Linked DNA regions of Parasedimentitalea psychrophila. Each later gene encodes a partner of the first gene's protein in a complex. Links are inferred from orthologs where the notes say so. Each region holds a gene or a part of one and is shown on either strand. Other genes may lie near its edges.

Region 1 (5,470 bases):
CAGATCAGCGATGGCGGGGTAGCGGCTGTGTAGATCCATGGCGGATTTGTGGGAAAGCTCGCGGAAAAAATCAAGTGCTGCGGTGCAGCAAAAGGTGAAATCGAAACATTCAGCAAGAAAATCGGTCGATTTTGGTCATTCTGTTCCGATCTATAGGGGCTGAGCGGTCAAAAGTTACAGGAGCGATTGTGGGGTGACGTGAAATTTAGCGTCAGTGGTGCCGTAAGTCGGTTGATAGGGGGAATGAAAGAGCGTAAAAAATTCCGGGAACATTGTGTGAACGTCCTCTTTCGCGCTGTAGTGAATCACGCTAGGATCACGCCCATGAGCAGTTTTGATGAAATGGACGCCTTTGAAGGCGCCTCGCTATCCTCGCGCGCAATGGCCGCGCGGCCCCAGCCTTATCTTGATGGGCTGAACCCTGCTCAGCGGGAGGCGGTCGAATGCCTGCATGGTCCGGTGCTGATGCTGGCGGGGGCGGGCACCGGCAAGACCAAGGCGCTGACCGCGCGGATTGTGCACCTGCTCACCACCGGCGCGGCCCGCACCAACGAGATTCTGGCGGTGACCTTCACCAACAAGGCGGCGCGCGAAATGAAAGAACGGGTCGGCGGCATGCTGGGCCAACCGGCCGAGGGCATGCCCTGGCTGGGCACCTTTCACGCGATCTGTGTCAAACAGCTGCGCCGTCATGCCGAACTGGTGGGGTTAAAGAGTAACTTCACCATTCTGGATACGGATGATGTGATCCGGCTGCTGAAGCAACTGATCCGCGCCGAAGGCATTGACGACAAGCGCTGGCCCGCCCGGCAACTGGCCAATGTCATCGACGGCTGGAAGAACAGTGCGCTGACACCGCAACGGGTGCCGGTGGCCGATGCCTCGGCCTATAACGGCATGGGCGTTGATCTCTATGCGCAGTACCAGACCCGCCTGCGGGAGCTGAACGCGGTGGATTTTGGCGATCTGCTGCTGCACATGGTGACGATACTGCAGACCCACAGCGATGTGCTGGAGCAATACCAGCGCTGGTTCCGCTTTATCATGGTGGACGAATACCAGGATACCAACGTCGCCCAGTATCTCTGGCTGCGGCTGCTGGCGGCGGGGCACAAGAATATCTGCTGCGTTGGCGATGATGACCAGTCAATCTATGGCTGGCGCGGCGCCGAGGTCGGCAACATCCTGCGCTTTGATAAGGATTTCCCCGGTGCCAAAGTGGTGCGGCTAGAGCAGAACTATCGCTCAACGGAGCATATTCTGGCGGCGGCGTCTGGCGTTATTGCCGGCAATGAAGGCCGCCTGGGCAAAGAGCTGTGGACTGCTGCCAAGGGCGGCGAAAAGGTCCGGCTGATTGGCCACTGGGACGGCGAGGAAGAGGCGCGCTGGATCGGCGAAGAGATCGAAGCGATGCAGCGCGGCACCCGCGGGATGGAACCCCGAGATCTGGATGACATGGCCATTCTGGTGCGTGCCTCGCATCAGATGCGGGCGTTTGAGGATCGGTTCCTGACCATTGGTCTGCCCTACCGGGTGATTGGCGGGCCGCGATTCTATGAGCGGCTGGAGATTCGCGATGCCATGGCCTATTTCCGCGTGGTCACCAGCCCGGATGACGATCTGGCCTTTGAACGCATCGTCAACACCCCGAAACGGGGGTTGGGCGACAAGGCACAGCAGACCATCCAGATAACGGCGCGGGAAAATGGCGTTTCGCTGATCGAGGGCGCTCGTCTTGCAATCGAAGGCGGGCTGATCAAAGGCAAAGGCGCCGGTAAGCTGCGGCAACTGGTCGAAGATGCGGCGCGTTGGAGTCGTTTGGCCGGTGGCGGCGACATGACCCATATGGATCTCGCCGAAATCATCCTGGACGAGTCCGGCTATACCACCATGTGGCAGAACGACAAAACCCCCGATGCTCCGGGCCGGTTGGAGAACCTCAAGGAGCTGGTCAAGGCGCTGGAGAATTTCGAGAACCTGCAAGGGTTTCTGGAACACGTCAGCCTGATCATGGACAATGCCTCCAGTGATTCTGGGCAGAAGGTGTCGATCATGACCCTGCACGGCTCTAAGGGGCTGGAGTTTCCGGCGGTGTTTCTGCCGGGCTGGGAAGACGGGCTGTTCCCCTCGCAACGCTCAATGGATGAAAGCGGCCTGAAGGGTCTCGAAGAAGAACGCCGACTGGCCTATGTCGGGATTACCCGGGCCGAGGAGGTCTGTACCATTTCCTTTGCCGGCAATCGGCGGGTGTTTGGCCAGTGGCAGTCGCAACTGCCGTCGCGGTTCATTGACGAGCTGCCTGAGCAACATGTCGAGGTGTTGACGCCGCCGGGCCTGTATGGCGGTGGGTACGGCGCGGCGGCCCCGGCCGAGTCGCCGCGCTCGACCATCGAGGAAAAGATGGCGCAGGCGGATGGCTATAATTCGCCAGGCTGGAAACGCATGCAATCGCGCGCCGGACAGCGCGGTATGGCGCAACCCAAAGCCGCCAAGAATCAGGTGATTGATGCCACGGTGGTGTCGAGCTTCACCATGGGAGACCGGGTGTTCCACCAGAAGTTCGGCTATGGGATGATTGCCGGTATCGACGGCGATAAGCTGGAAATCGCGTTCGACAAGGCAGGGCTGAAAAAGGTTGTGGCGGCCTATGTCTCGGCTGGCGACGATATTCCGTTTTAAAACGAGCCTGATTTAGTGTGCCAGCCTGAGGATTCAAATCGTTCGCGCGGCTCGGCCGTCGGTCAGTATTGTGAAATGGCAAAATTAAAAATCTAAAACGGGCAGCGGTCAGCTGCGGATCGGATTGCGGTGCAATCCGATCCGGGCGTGGCGGTGGCGCGCAGCATGGCTGCGCGCCACCGCCACGCCATCGCCCTAAATCAACCTGATCAATTGTCGCAGGCGAAAGCTGGCTGCGGTTGTGCAACTCAGTGCTGTCACCGCAATCCACTACTGGGGCACGGCAGGGCTGGACTGGGGATGGTAGGGCTGTGGGTTTTTGGCAGCCTTCGACAGCCAGATCAGCGGCGCAGATGGCCTCGATGTCGAACACTGTGAAAATTGAATTGGGCAAAGAAAAACGACGGTGCCAGGGAGGAGGAAAAGCACCGTCGTTCTTTGCAACACCGAGAGTTTCAGGGAGGAGGAAGTCCCGGTGTATTCAGACCCGGTTTTGAACCGGTATAAGGTGCGACAGCATCAGGGAGGAGGAGGATGCTGCCGCGTAGGACAGGTCTTTTAAGGGAGGGGAAAAAGACCTGATCTCTGTCAGTTGACGCCGTAGGCTGCCTCGTGTGCGACGGTCTGCAACATCGAGCGGTTCAGACCCAGATCCGCCAGTTCACGGCGGCTCAATGTTGAGAGCTCGTTCAGGGTTTGGCGATACTGACGGTATTGAGTGAAGCGCGCCCAAGCGGCCTCGGCCAAGGTGACAGGGGCGCATAACAGCGATAGTTTTGAAGTGCTGATGTGATCGATTGCAGCCATTGTCTTGGTCCTTGGTGTATTTCGGTGCGTTGCCTAGGTGGCGTTGCTTGAGGCCAAAATAGGAATTTGCTGCAGACGCACAATCCCCAACTTGGGCATTTCTGCTATGCAGCATTTGCATGGGTCGGGGGTTGTAATCTTCAATTGCCTGATTCCTTGTCATCTCGGGCTGGCGATGCCTGAACCTTGGGCGCAAAATATCTCGGCCTCGGTGCTGGACCGGCAGAGCATCCGGGGTTTTGGTTGGCTGCGCCACGGCCTATATGTGGCAGAGCAAGGATCAGGAGGCCGAAATGGCAGTGACGCAGGTAGAGATATATGAGGCATTGGAGCGACTGGAGCTGCCGGACGGCGGCAATCTGGTGTCGCGCGACATGCTGCGGGCGTTGCGGATAGAGGCGGGCAAGGTCAGTTTTGTGATAGAAGCCCCCAGTCCGGAAATTGCCAAGCTGATGGAGCCATTGCGCCGTGCCGCCGAGGATGTGGTGCAGCGTTTGGAGGGGGTGCAGGCGGTTTCGGTTGCCTTGACGGCACATGGGCCGGCCGCAGCGGCGCCAAGCCTAAAGTTCGGCGGGCACGCCAAGCCGCAGGCCGCTCCGATGAAGCCCTCAGGCGTGCAGCACATTCTGGCGGTGGGCTCGGGCAAGGGCGGCGTTGGGAAATCTACTGTTGCCTCAAACCTGGCTGTGGCGCTGGCCCGGCAGGGGCGCAAGGTGGGATTGCTGGATGCGGATATCTACGGTCCCAGCCTGCCGCGCATGATGGGGGCCAGCGGCCGCCCGGCCAGCCCGGATGGCAAGACCATTGAGCCGCTGCAGGCCCATGGTGTCACTTTGATGTCAATCGGCTTCATGCTGGAGGACGACAAGGCGGTGATCTGGCGTGGCCCCATGCTGATGGGCGCATTGCAGCAGATGCTGGGGCAGGTCAATTGGGGGCAGTTGGATGTGCTGATCGTTGATTTGCCGCCGGGCACGGGGGATGTGCAGTTGACGCTATGCACCAAGGCCGAGCTGACCGGCGCCATTGTGGTGTCGACGCCGCAGGACGTGGCGTTGCTGGATGCGCGCAAGGCACTGGATATGTTCAAGACCCTGAAGACGCCGGTGCTGGGCCTGATCGAGAACATGTCGTTGTTTACCTGCCCGGATTGCGGCAGTGAGCATCAGATCTTTGGCCACGGCGGCGTCACTGCCGAAGCCGAGGCGATGGGTTTGCCGCTGCTGGGGGTCTTGCCGATTGATCTTGAGACCCGCCTCTGCGGAGACAATGGCACGCCGGTGGCGGCAGGCGAGGGGGTGATGGCGCAGGCCTATGCGCGCATCGCCGAGGGGTTGGTCCGGGGTGGGATGGCCTAACGGATCCCCACTCAAGCGATTTGAAACTTTCGACCCGGCCCACCTGTTCAGGTGGGCCATTGTTTGTCCGGAGGTAGAGGAGGGCTGGGATCGGCGGGCCTTGGAGTATCCTTTGGGAAATCATGGGGTGGCTGGGAATTTATGGGCGCGCTGGGCGATCATGGGCGTAGAACCGATCGTTTGGGGTGGAATTCCGGAATTCCCTCGAATCAAAATTGATTCGAGGCTGTGAAACTCAATACGCCCGTGGATTGCTTGGGGATAACTCGGGAACATTAAGTGAACGTAAATTGAAAAGCGGATTCGGATGAGATTTTTTGGGAAATTGAGGGAATTTTTTTCACGCTTGCTTAAGCACTGTATGTTGTGTGTAGCATGCTGAAATCATCTACTCATGGCGTAGTGTGATCAATTAGTAGGCACTAAATTAAATTAAATTTGGGTCTTGTTATGGTATTTGAGGAGGCCGTTCAGAAAAAATCGTTGCCAGACCATGAAGTCCCATAGTATCCCAGTATACATCGAATGAGACGAAGAGCACGGGGCACTACAAAGACCCCAAACATAAAAAACTAAGAGCAGGTATCATACAGGCCTTCGCTTTCATCAGATACTGAGAGATCCGG
Region 2 (9,370 bases), 2.2 Mb from region 1 along the record:
GACCCCCGTCGCAGCCTCATTGCGGGCAAGGGTCAATAAATGCTGCAGCATCGCCCGTCCGGCACCGCTGCCGCGGGCCTCGGAAACTGTGTGCATTGATTTCAGCTCAAGCGCCCCATCCGCAAGGGTCTTGAGCGCCCCCATGGCAATCGCCACGCCGCCGCGCTGCAGCAGAAACAGCCGCGCATCCGGGGCGTCCAGATCAGATTGGCCCTCGGCGTGACAGCTCTCAGCCGGGGACTGCGCCGCCATCTGGGCAAGGTGGCGGCGAATCAACCGCGCCGCCTCCGGATCACCGCTTGGCGCCAGCCTGATTTCAAATGCCGACATTTAGTGGGTCCAGACGCCGCGCCTGAAGGTGGCGAAATTCTCGCCATAGCCGCCGGGGCGGACATTGACCTTGCGGGGCGTGGGTTCAACAACCTGTGCGTCAATGCCATGGGCAGCGGCATAATCCACCGCAGCCTCTTTGCTGTCAAAGCGCAAACGAATCTGGGTCTGGGTGTCATCGGACGAGGTCCAGCCCATCAGCGGGTCAACTTCACGCGCGTTGGCCTGGGCATATTCCAGCACCCATTTGCGTGTCCGTGCCATGCCCGAGGTCATCGCATTTCTGGCTGGCTTGAAAATCCGCGCTTGCATTGCCGTCTCCTGCTCATTCACTGCACCCGTTATGCGCAAAAGCGCCCGGCGCGGCAAGCTGCCTTTTACCTCACATTGCCGGTGATTTCCGTGGCTTTGCCCACATCCGTACGAATCCGCTTGAACAAGAACAAAAACAGATCAAAATCCGCCACCAGACAGGAGAGCCACTTATGCCCTATGCCCATTCCGACAGTTCCACCCCCAGCATGGGGTCAACGGATGTGCGCGAGCGGCTTAAGCTGGAGGGCGGTAAGGCTTTTGTGCTCAATACCACATTTGAACCGGCCGGCGATCAGCCCACTGCCATTGCCGAACTGTCTAAGGGCGTGTTCGACGGCGAGCGTGATCAGGTGCTGCTGGGGGCCACCGGCACCGGCAAGACATTCACCATGGCCAAGATAATCGAAGCCACCCAGCGCCCCGCCATCATTCTGGCCCCGAACAAGACACTGGCGGCGCAATTATACGGCGAATTCAAAGGCTTCTTCCCGGACAACGCGGTCGAATACTTTGTCTCCTTCTATGATTACTACCAGCCCGAGGCCTATGTGGCGCGCTCTGATACCTTCATCGAGAAGGAGAGTCAGATCAACGAACAGATCGACCGGATGCGCCACTCGGCCACCCGGGCATTGCTGGAGCGCGACGACGTGATCATCGTCGCCTCGGTGTCCTGCATCTATGGTATCGGTAGCATCGAGACCTATGGCGCCATGACCCAGGATCTGAAGGCCGGTGAGACCTATGACCAGCGCCAGATCATGGGCGATCTGGTGGCGCAGCAATACAAACGCAACGATCAGGCGTTCCAGCGCGGCTCGTTCCGGGTGCGCGGTGATTCCCTGGAAATCTTTCCCGCCCACCTGGATGACCGCGCCTGGCGGCTGTCGTTTTTTGGTGATGAGCTGGAGGCGATCACCGAATTCGACCCGCTCACCGGCGAACGCACCGGCACATTTGAGCAGATTCGCGTCTACGCCAACTCGCACTATGTGACCCCCAAACCGACCCTCAATCAGGCCATCATCAAGATCAAGGAAGAGCTGCGGCTGCGGCTCGACCAGTTCGTCAACGAGGGCAAACTGCTGGAGGCACAGCGGCTGGAACAGCGCTGCAAGTTTGATCTGGAGATGCTGGAGGCCACCGGCCATTGCAACGGCATCGAGAACTACTCGCGCTACCTAACCGGCCGCGCCCCCGGTGAGCCGCCCCCCACCCTGTTTGAATTCATCCCCGACACTGCCATCGTCTTTGCCGACGAGAGCCACGTCTCGGTGCCGCAGATCGGCGGCATGTACAAAGGTGACTTTCGCCGCAAAACCACCCTCGCCGAACATGGCTTCCGGCTGCCGTCGTGCATGGACAACCGCCCCCTCAAATTTGAGGAATGGGACGCCATGCGGCCGCAATCGGTGTTTGTCTCGGCCACCCCGTCGAAATGGGAGCTGGAGCAGACCGGCGGCGTGTTCACTGAACAGGTGATCCGCCCCACCGGGCTGCTGGACCCGCCGGTGGAGATCCGCCCTGTGGAAATGCAGGTCGATGATCTGCTGGACGAGGTGCGCATTGTCACCGGCAACAACATGCGCACCCTGGTCACCACCCTGACCAAACGCATGGCCGAGGATCTGACCGAATATATGCACGAACAGGGCATCAAGGTGCGCTATATGCACTCGGACATCGACACCCTGGAACGCATCGAGATCCTGCGCGATCTGCGCCTTGGCGCCTTTGACGTGCTGATCGGCATCAACCTATTGCGTGAGGGTCTGGATATCCCCGAATGTGGTCTGGTTGCGATCTTAGACGCCGACAAAGAGGGTTTCCTGCGTTCCGAGACCTCGCTGGTGCAGACCATCGGCCGTGCCTCACGCAACGCCGAAGGCCGGGTGATCATGTATGCCGACAAGATCACCGGCTCGATGGAGCGCGCGTTGAACGAGACCAACCGCCGCCGCGCCAAGCAAGAGGCCTATAACATCAAGCACGGCATCACCCCGGAGACGGTGAAGAAAAACGTCGAGGATGTGCTGGCCGGTCTCTACCCCGGCGACACCGACCAGTCCCGCGTCACCGCCAGTATCGACAAACCGCTGCACGGCGCCAATCTGGAGACCGTTCTGGCAGGGCTGCGCACCGATATGCGCAAAGCGGCTGAGAACCTTGAGTTCGAAGAAGCCGCCCGCCTGCGCGACGAGGTCAAACGGCTGGAGGCGGTGGACCTGACGATTTCCGACGACCCAATGGCGCGTCAGTATGCGGTTGCGAGGGCGTCTGAGGCAGCAGTGAAGTCGCGCGGCCGGTCCACGGCGGGGAAAGGTGGGACGCGAAACTACCGGGGCAAGTCGCAGAAGAAGTTCTAGTGTAAAATAGGGCAGCGCCTGACCTTGGGTGGGCGCAAAGCGCCTTCCCGGGGGGAAGGTCAGGCGCGGCCCGTGCTTTGCACGGGCATTGGTGGATTACTCCCGCCCTCCGCCGCCGCCGCCGGATCAGCCTCGCCCGCCAAGGGGCACAAATAGCACCAACCATCGCAAAACTGCGGGCCAGGCTGGCAAACCATGCTAGGCTCACTGCAAAGGAGCCATTGTAATGTTAAAGCATTTTTTAAGTGTCATTCTGATTATTCCCTTTCTTGCTTTGCCGCTGACCGCCTCCGAATACGGCGGTGGCGAAGGTGGCAGTGAAGGTGGCAGTGAAGGTGGACGCGGCGACGAGGGCACCGGCCTGCAAAACAGAACCACGCGGCTCATTGTCAATATTCTGACCAATGATTTCGGCCGCTGCCGCAGAGAGAAAAAGATCTATCGCTGGGACTGCTATCGCAAGACCTACCGCTTTGCGGTCAGCCAGTTGAACGGCCGCCTCAGCTACTCCCACGCGCAGGATGCATTGCGCCACGTCGAGCAGGAGCTGGACCAGATCATCGCGCAGCACCGCGACCGGACCAAGCCCAAGAAGCGCCGGATGCTGCAGAGCTACGTCGCCATCAAACCCGAGGCAATTCCCGCCGCGCGGGCCCGCACCGAACGGGCGATGGAACAGGCACAGACCATGTTGCTGCGGGCGCCCTCGCACACCCAGTCGCACTATGTTCGCATTGCCGATGCCATCAATTCCAACAAGGTCCTGCTGCGCTCGGCGCTGCTGATGCTGCCGAACCGGTTGATCCGCCTGGCGCTGGTGTTTGCCAAATCCACCAAGCTGTCACTCTAATCCGGCCGCAGGGCTTGCCCTTACCGGGCAACAGGGGCACAGTGGAGCCCCACTCGAAACCTCAGGGCGCCCAGGCCGCGCCGCTGATTTATGAGCCGTGCGGCCATGGGGCACCCGTCATCCCGACGGAGAAGCCAATGACCATTGCCGCACGCCTGAAACATCACCTCGAGGCCCAGGGTCTGCCGTTTGACATGATCGCCCACCCCTATGCCGCCACCGCCAGTGGCTGCGCCGAAGCGGCGCATGTGCCCGGCGACCATCTGGCCAAATCGGTCCTGATCCATATGGAAGAAGGTCCAATTCTGGCCGTTGTGCCCTCGAACCACCATGTGGATCTGAGCCAATTGCAAGCCATGCTGGATCGCCGCCTGGGGCTGGCCGCCGAAACCGAGATCCAGATGCTATTTGACGACTGCAACCTAGGCGCCGCGCCGCCCGTCGGCGCGGCCTATGACGTCCCCACCATCGTCGACAACAGCCTGTCGGGCCTCGACAAGGTCTGGTTTGAGGCTGGCGACCACCAAACACTGGTCGAAATGCAGGGTCGGCATTTCGACCAACTGATGCAGGGGGCAAAGCACGGCTCATTCTGCACCCTGCACTAACCGGAGCACGAACCGGTGCACGAACCGATGCCAACGCCAAGCGCCAACCGCTCAGAAGCAGCTGGCGCTTGATATTTTGTGCGGACCCGAATGATCCTCGCTTATGGCAGGATCATGTAAGCGCGGGCTGAAATTTCAACAGCCACGATTTAGCGCAAGACATGCACAGCGCAGGCCGCGTGGCGGACCACTTGCGAGGCGGTGGAGCCCAGCAGCAGATCCTGCATTCCCGGACGATGCGAGGCAATGATAATCAGATCCGGATTGTTGGTTTCAGCCCAATCCAGAATGGAGCGTCCCGAATGGCCCTCGATCACCACACCGATAGCATGCGGCAGAGTGGCGGCCAGGCTGTCCAGCTCGGTCTGCAGCGCTAAGCGGGCCTGGGCCAGATAATCAAGCGGCATATAAGAAATGGCATAGGCCGGTATGTGCTCAACCACATGCAACAGGGTGACCGCGCCACCGGAGGTGCACAGGGTCTTGGCCAGTTTCAAGGCGCCGGTGATATCGCGATCGGGATCAAAGGAAATGGGCACCAGAATTTTGTGATACATCAAAGGTCTCCTTGTGTTTTCTCCTCACAGACTGCGCCGAAATGCCGACTGTTTCCTTGATCCAAGTCAACCCGGTTATTTGAGCCAGGCCAAGCATTTAGCAGCAGGCACACCGCCCCATAACACCGCCAGAGACCTGTCCTCTGACAGATAGCGCATCCGAGCCTCTGACAGATAGCGCATCCAAGCAAATAACCCAGTCGCCAGTCAGGTTTTATTGCGGCTCACACCGGTATCCAAGGCGAATTCAGAGGCGGTTTCAGAGGCGGTTTCAGGGCCTGGCTGCAAGGCAGCATGGGGGCCAGCCCCCTTTTGGCCTGCGGCCAATTCACCCCCGGGATATTTTTGGCCAGATGAAGCCCCGCAGGAGAGGCATCGAAACGCGCCGCCGTTACCCGAAGGTGTCGGCGACATCATACATCACCGGCTCAAAACTGCGGCACAGCCCGTTAAGCTTGCGGTTTCGCTGGCGCATTTCCGGGGTGCGGAGCATGGCCAGAAAATCCTCGCGTCTTTGCCATTGGGAATAATTGGCAATCCGGGTCTGTGCGTCATTGACATGCAGGCCCGCTGCGATGAACCCCGGTTGCAACGAGATAAACTCGGAATAGGCTGCGGTCAGGGCGTCCAGCAGGTCCTGGCAGGTGCCTGGGGTCATTTCAAACGTCGTGATGACAGTCTGGATATCAGCGGTTTTGGCTATTGTTGGCATTGGCTCCTCCGTTGAAGATCTTCAGCCTAGCCGGGTTTTCATCGCAAACAGAAGTGTTTTCAGCAATCTGTGCGTTAAATCCCTGGCGACTGGCCACGCGGCTCCGACAAAGTAACCTTTTGTTAACCGCGCGTATCACCCAATGGACGCTGGGATTATTTGTCATGTTGCGTGGTTTTATCCTTATCTGGCTCTTGGTTCTGGGCCCGACCGCGGCCCGGGCCGGCGCCTGGATGCGTGATCAGGGCAGCGGCTTTGCTGCGGCCAGTGCCACTTTGCGCCACAGCTTTGGCGCCTGGTCGTCGGAACTTGGATTTTATGGAGATTTTGGCCTGTCTGCTGGGCTGACACTTGGCATCGACCTGAATGACACCGATAATTTGTCCGGGCATGCGCTGGTCTTTGCCCGCATACCGCTCGAACTCCTGCCCTCTGGCCACCATCTGGCAACGGAACTGGCCCTAGGCGGAGCCCATTCGCAGAACCGATGGAGGCCGATGCAGCGGCTGACACTGTCCTATGGCCGGGGTTTTGACAGCGCCTGGGGGCCGGGCTGGCTGGCGGTCGACGGCGCTTATGAAATGCGCGGAACCAGCCCGGATCCGATCCTCAAACTGGACGCCACCATAGGCCTGACGGAGCAGAGACGCCTGCGACCGATGCTGCAGATTGAAACCGCCAAGATCTCAGGTCAGCGCCTGTTCTACAGCATCACGCCTTCGCTGCAGATCCCGCTGCCACAGCAGGTTCAGCTGCTAATTGGCCTCGAGCATCGGGTGGCCCCGCAACGCAGTCTTGGCCTCAAAGTCGGAGTGTGGCACAGGTTCTAGAGCATCGACGAGGACCCAAGACACAATGACCAGCCCAATCCGCCCCACCGACGACCAGGCCCGTGCTCTGGCGCAGAGCCTGATGAGTAAGGCCCGATTTGCAGCACTTGCGGTGGTGCTGGACAGCGGCGCACCACTGGTGACACGGGTGGGTTTTGGGGTTGATCCCGAGGGCCGCCCGCTGAGCCTGGTGTCATCGCTGTCGATGCACAGCGGTGCCTTGCAGGCCAATCCGCTCTGTTCGCTGCTGGTGGGGGAGCCCGGCGTCAAGGGCGACCCGCTGACCCATCCGCGTCTTAGCCTGATCTGCCGGGCCTCGTTCCTGCGTCACGCGGATGACGGCTACGGCGCGTTGGCCGCGCATTACCTGCGCGACCATCCCAAGGCCAAATTATACATCGGCTTCGCCGATTTTGCCTTTGTCCGCTTTGATATCCGCGAGGCCCATCTGAACGGCGGCTTCGGCAAGGCCTTTCATCTGACGCCGCAAGACCTGAACCAAGGCTGATCATTTATCCATCCGCAGGGTCAGTTGCACCTCACCCTTCACCGATTCCTCCCAGACCAGATCAACCTGATCCTTATTGCTGCCCTGTTCCAGATTGGCGTAAGGCATGGCATGGCGGGTTGAGCCGCCGCTGGTGGTGATCGGTCCCAGCGCGATGACACTGTCCACCCCGCGCGAGCGGCCGCCAAAGGGCAGCGCATCCACCGGATCAACGGTCCATGTCTTGGCCGCCGAGGATTGCACATGGCGGATCCGCGCTGGGTTGGCCACCAGGGCATCGACGTTGTGGAAGCTATTGCCCGCGAAGAACACGTTTTTCGAGCGGCTGAAATCAAGCCCGGAGAAGCTGGTGTCCACCCGCTCAGCCCGGTCGATGTTGCCGTTGATCGAGCGGAATTTATTGCCACCCACCGAGACTCCGTTCAGGAAATGGCCGCTGCCATGCGGCTTGACCACGATATAGCTGAACCAAGGCGCCACATCCCCCGACAGGAACACATTGTCCGAGATCGACAGTGAGCTGAACGAAAACCCGGAGGTGAAATCCGGGGTTGGATCCTGCTCGTTGGTCCATTCAATAAAGCAATTGTCGATATAATTGTCCGACACCGTGGTGGAACAATAGGTGCTGGCCAGGATCAGACCCGCTGTGCGCACACCACCCGCAACTGAATCTCCCTGAAAGAAGTGATTGCCGGCCACCGTATTATTGCCCCCGGCCAGCAAGGCAAAATGGCGAAACTTGGTGACCCGGTTGTTGCGCAGCTTGGCGTCATTGGCGTTGACGTTCAGCGCCACCGAGCTGCGGTCCGGGACATCTTCGGCTTCCTCGGATGACAGGAACTGGCAATGGTCGACCAATATGCCCTGACAGCCGGTGCCAATCGATGAAATGCCGCGATCCTTGGGGCGGGAGATAAAGCAGTGATCCAGGCTGAACACCGACCCGGCCGGCGACAGGCGAATGGCGCTGCAATGGCTGTTGCACTGCAGTTCGACCTCAGTAAGGCCAAATTTGCTGAGCGCGCTGAAGCCGCTGAAATCCAGCATGTATTTGAAATCCCTGAAGGTGAACACCTGTGTGCCCGCCGCATCATAGAGCGGCGCATTCAGGGTCAGTTCACCGGCGCCGGTGTTCTTTGATTTCACATAGATCTCGCGGCCGACCCCGGCGCCCTCGACCAGGGCCCCTACCGGGACATTGGCGATGTCCGCCACCAATGACAGCGTGCGCGAGTCATTGGGGTCATAGGTGGCCTGAGAGGTCACCGTCACGCTGTCCCAGGCCGCCCCCGACTGCGCCTCGATCTGGCCATTTCGGATCACCCGGCGGGTGGCGTAACTGGTCTTGTTGGGCACTGCCGCCTGCATATCTATCGGCGCGCTGAGGCTGACCTTGCGGCCTCCCAGATCCAGCGATTCATGGTCCGCGTTGTTGAGCAGCGCCTGAAACGCTTTTTTAAACCCCAGCTCCTCGTTGCCAAAGGCCGCTGCATAGGTGGGAAAGTCAAAATCCCTGGTCAGCAACAGCATCTTGTCGGAGGCCATGGTGACGGTGCCCTCAAACACCACGCGGTGGTTCAGCGACACCGTGTCATCCAGCTGAAACACCCCGGCAGGCACCAGAATACGGCGACCATCGGCGGCATCATCTGCCGCCTCAAAGGCTGGGGCATCATTGCTCACTCCATCGCCAACAGCGCCAAAATCGGTGACATCCACCAGGCTGAGCATATCGCGCAGATAGGCGCTGGTGATGTCGGTGATTTCGATATCATCAATCCGCAGCACGCCGCCGCTGGCGCCGGTCAGGTCCAGCCCCATATGGCCGTAACTGGCATTGCGCCCCCAGGCCATATCGACGCCGCCGCGGGCGCCGGTGCCGACAATGGCACTGATCTCGACCACCTCGCCATAGTTGGTGAGCGTGGTGCTGGGGCCGGTTTCCACCACCCCACTGATATGGCTGCTGCCGGAGCCGCCAGCCCAGGCGGCGATCCGCACGCTGGGCAGCGCGCCACTGACCGCTTTGATGCGCGCCTTGATCTGCAGGTAACATCCCGGCAGCAGCGGGGTTTGCCCCATGTGGCGCAGTTTTTGGGTGGCCTCGGTCTTTTGCAGCTCCAGGCAGCCACCAAAATCGGCATCCGCAGGCACAAAACCCGCGTTCACCGCATTGTCGTATGTATCAGACCCCGGCGTGCCGTCGCCACTGGACCAGACATCCAGACCACCCGAGAATGCGGGTGGCATCAATACTATGCCCTCGGTGATGACTTTGTTCATGGGAAACC

The links.
Region 2: the proteins of QPJ95_RS00825 (region 1) and uvrB are in contact, whole or in part, in a crystal structure (PDB 7EGT), measured with the Thermus thermophilus proteins. The link is inferred for Parasedimentitalea psychrophila from one-to-one orthologs. Residues at the interface, in WP_096412145.1 of Thermus thermophilus: His654, Arg656, Phe657, Gln666, Asp668, Glu669, Lys680, Arg681, Leu682, Ser683, Lys685, Tyr686, Ala687; in WP_096411307.1 of Thermus thermophilus: Glu23, Leu25, Arg26, Asp27, Gly28, Glu29, Arg30, Phe31, Arg55, Glu326, Asp327, Phe328, Glu379, Ser382, Gln383, His398, Gly400, Arg401.

The regions. Positions count from the first base shown.
Region 1 is NZ_CP127247.1:172,125-177,594, reverse strand. Bases 1-3,001 are described here. They hold QPJ95_RS00825 (ATP-dependent helicase), read left to right. Parts: upstream 1-324; coding sequence 325-2,679; downstream 2,680-3,001. Other genes in these bases: QPJ95_RS00830 (alpha-hydroxy acid oxidase), read right to left, coding at 1-39. Outside these bases: QPJ95_RS00820 (DUF1127 domain-containing protein), read right to left, coding at 3,268-3,486; QPJ95_RS00815 (Mrp/NBP35 family ATP-binding protein), read left to right, coding at 3,780-4,844. UniProt on the Escherichia coli protein: A helicase with DNA-dependent ATPase activity. Unwinds DNA duplexes with 3'-5' polarity. Translocates on single-stranded DNA with 3'-5' polarity. Initiates unwinding more efficiently from a nicked substrate than double-stranded DNA.
Region 2 is NZ_CP127247.1:2,397,213-2,406,582, reverse strand. The notes cover bases 481-3,413. They hold uvrB (excinuclease ABC subunit UvrB), read left to right. Parts: upstream 481-815; coding sequence 816-3,011; downstream 3,012-3,413. Other genes in these bases: QPJ95_RS11660 (hypothetical protein), read left to right, coding at 3,238-3,413; QPJ95_RS11670 (ETC complex I subunit), read right to left, coding at 481-642. Also shown: QPJ95_RS11675 (GNAT family N-acetyltransferase), read right to left, coding at 1-330; more of QPJ95_RS11670, read right to left, coding at 331-480; more of QPJ95_RS11660, read left to right, coding at 3,414-3,861; QPJ95_RS11655 (aminoacyl-tRNA deacylase), read left to right, coding at 3,999-4,469; QPJ95_RS11650 (universal stress protein), read right to left, coding at 4,619-5,026; QPJ95_RS11645 (antibiotic biosynthesis monooxygenase family protein), read right to left, coding at 5,418-5,738; QPJ95_RS11640 (hypothetical protein), read left to right, coding at 5,903-6,568; QPJ95_RS11635 (HugZ family pyridoxamine 5'-phosphate oxidase), read left to right, coding at 6,594-7,076; QPJ95_RS11630 (glycosyl hydrolase family 28-related protein), read right to left, coding at 7,077-9,362. UniProt on the Escherichia coli protein: The UvrABC repair system catalyzes the recognition and processing of DNA lesions. A damage recognition complex composed of 2 UvrA and 2 UvrB subunits scans DNA for abnormalities.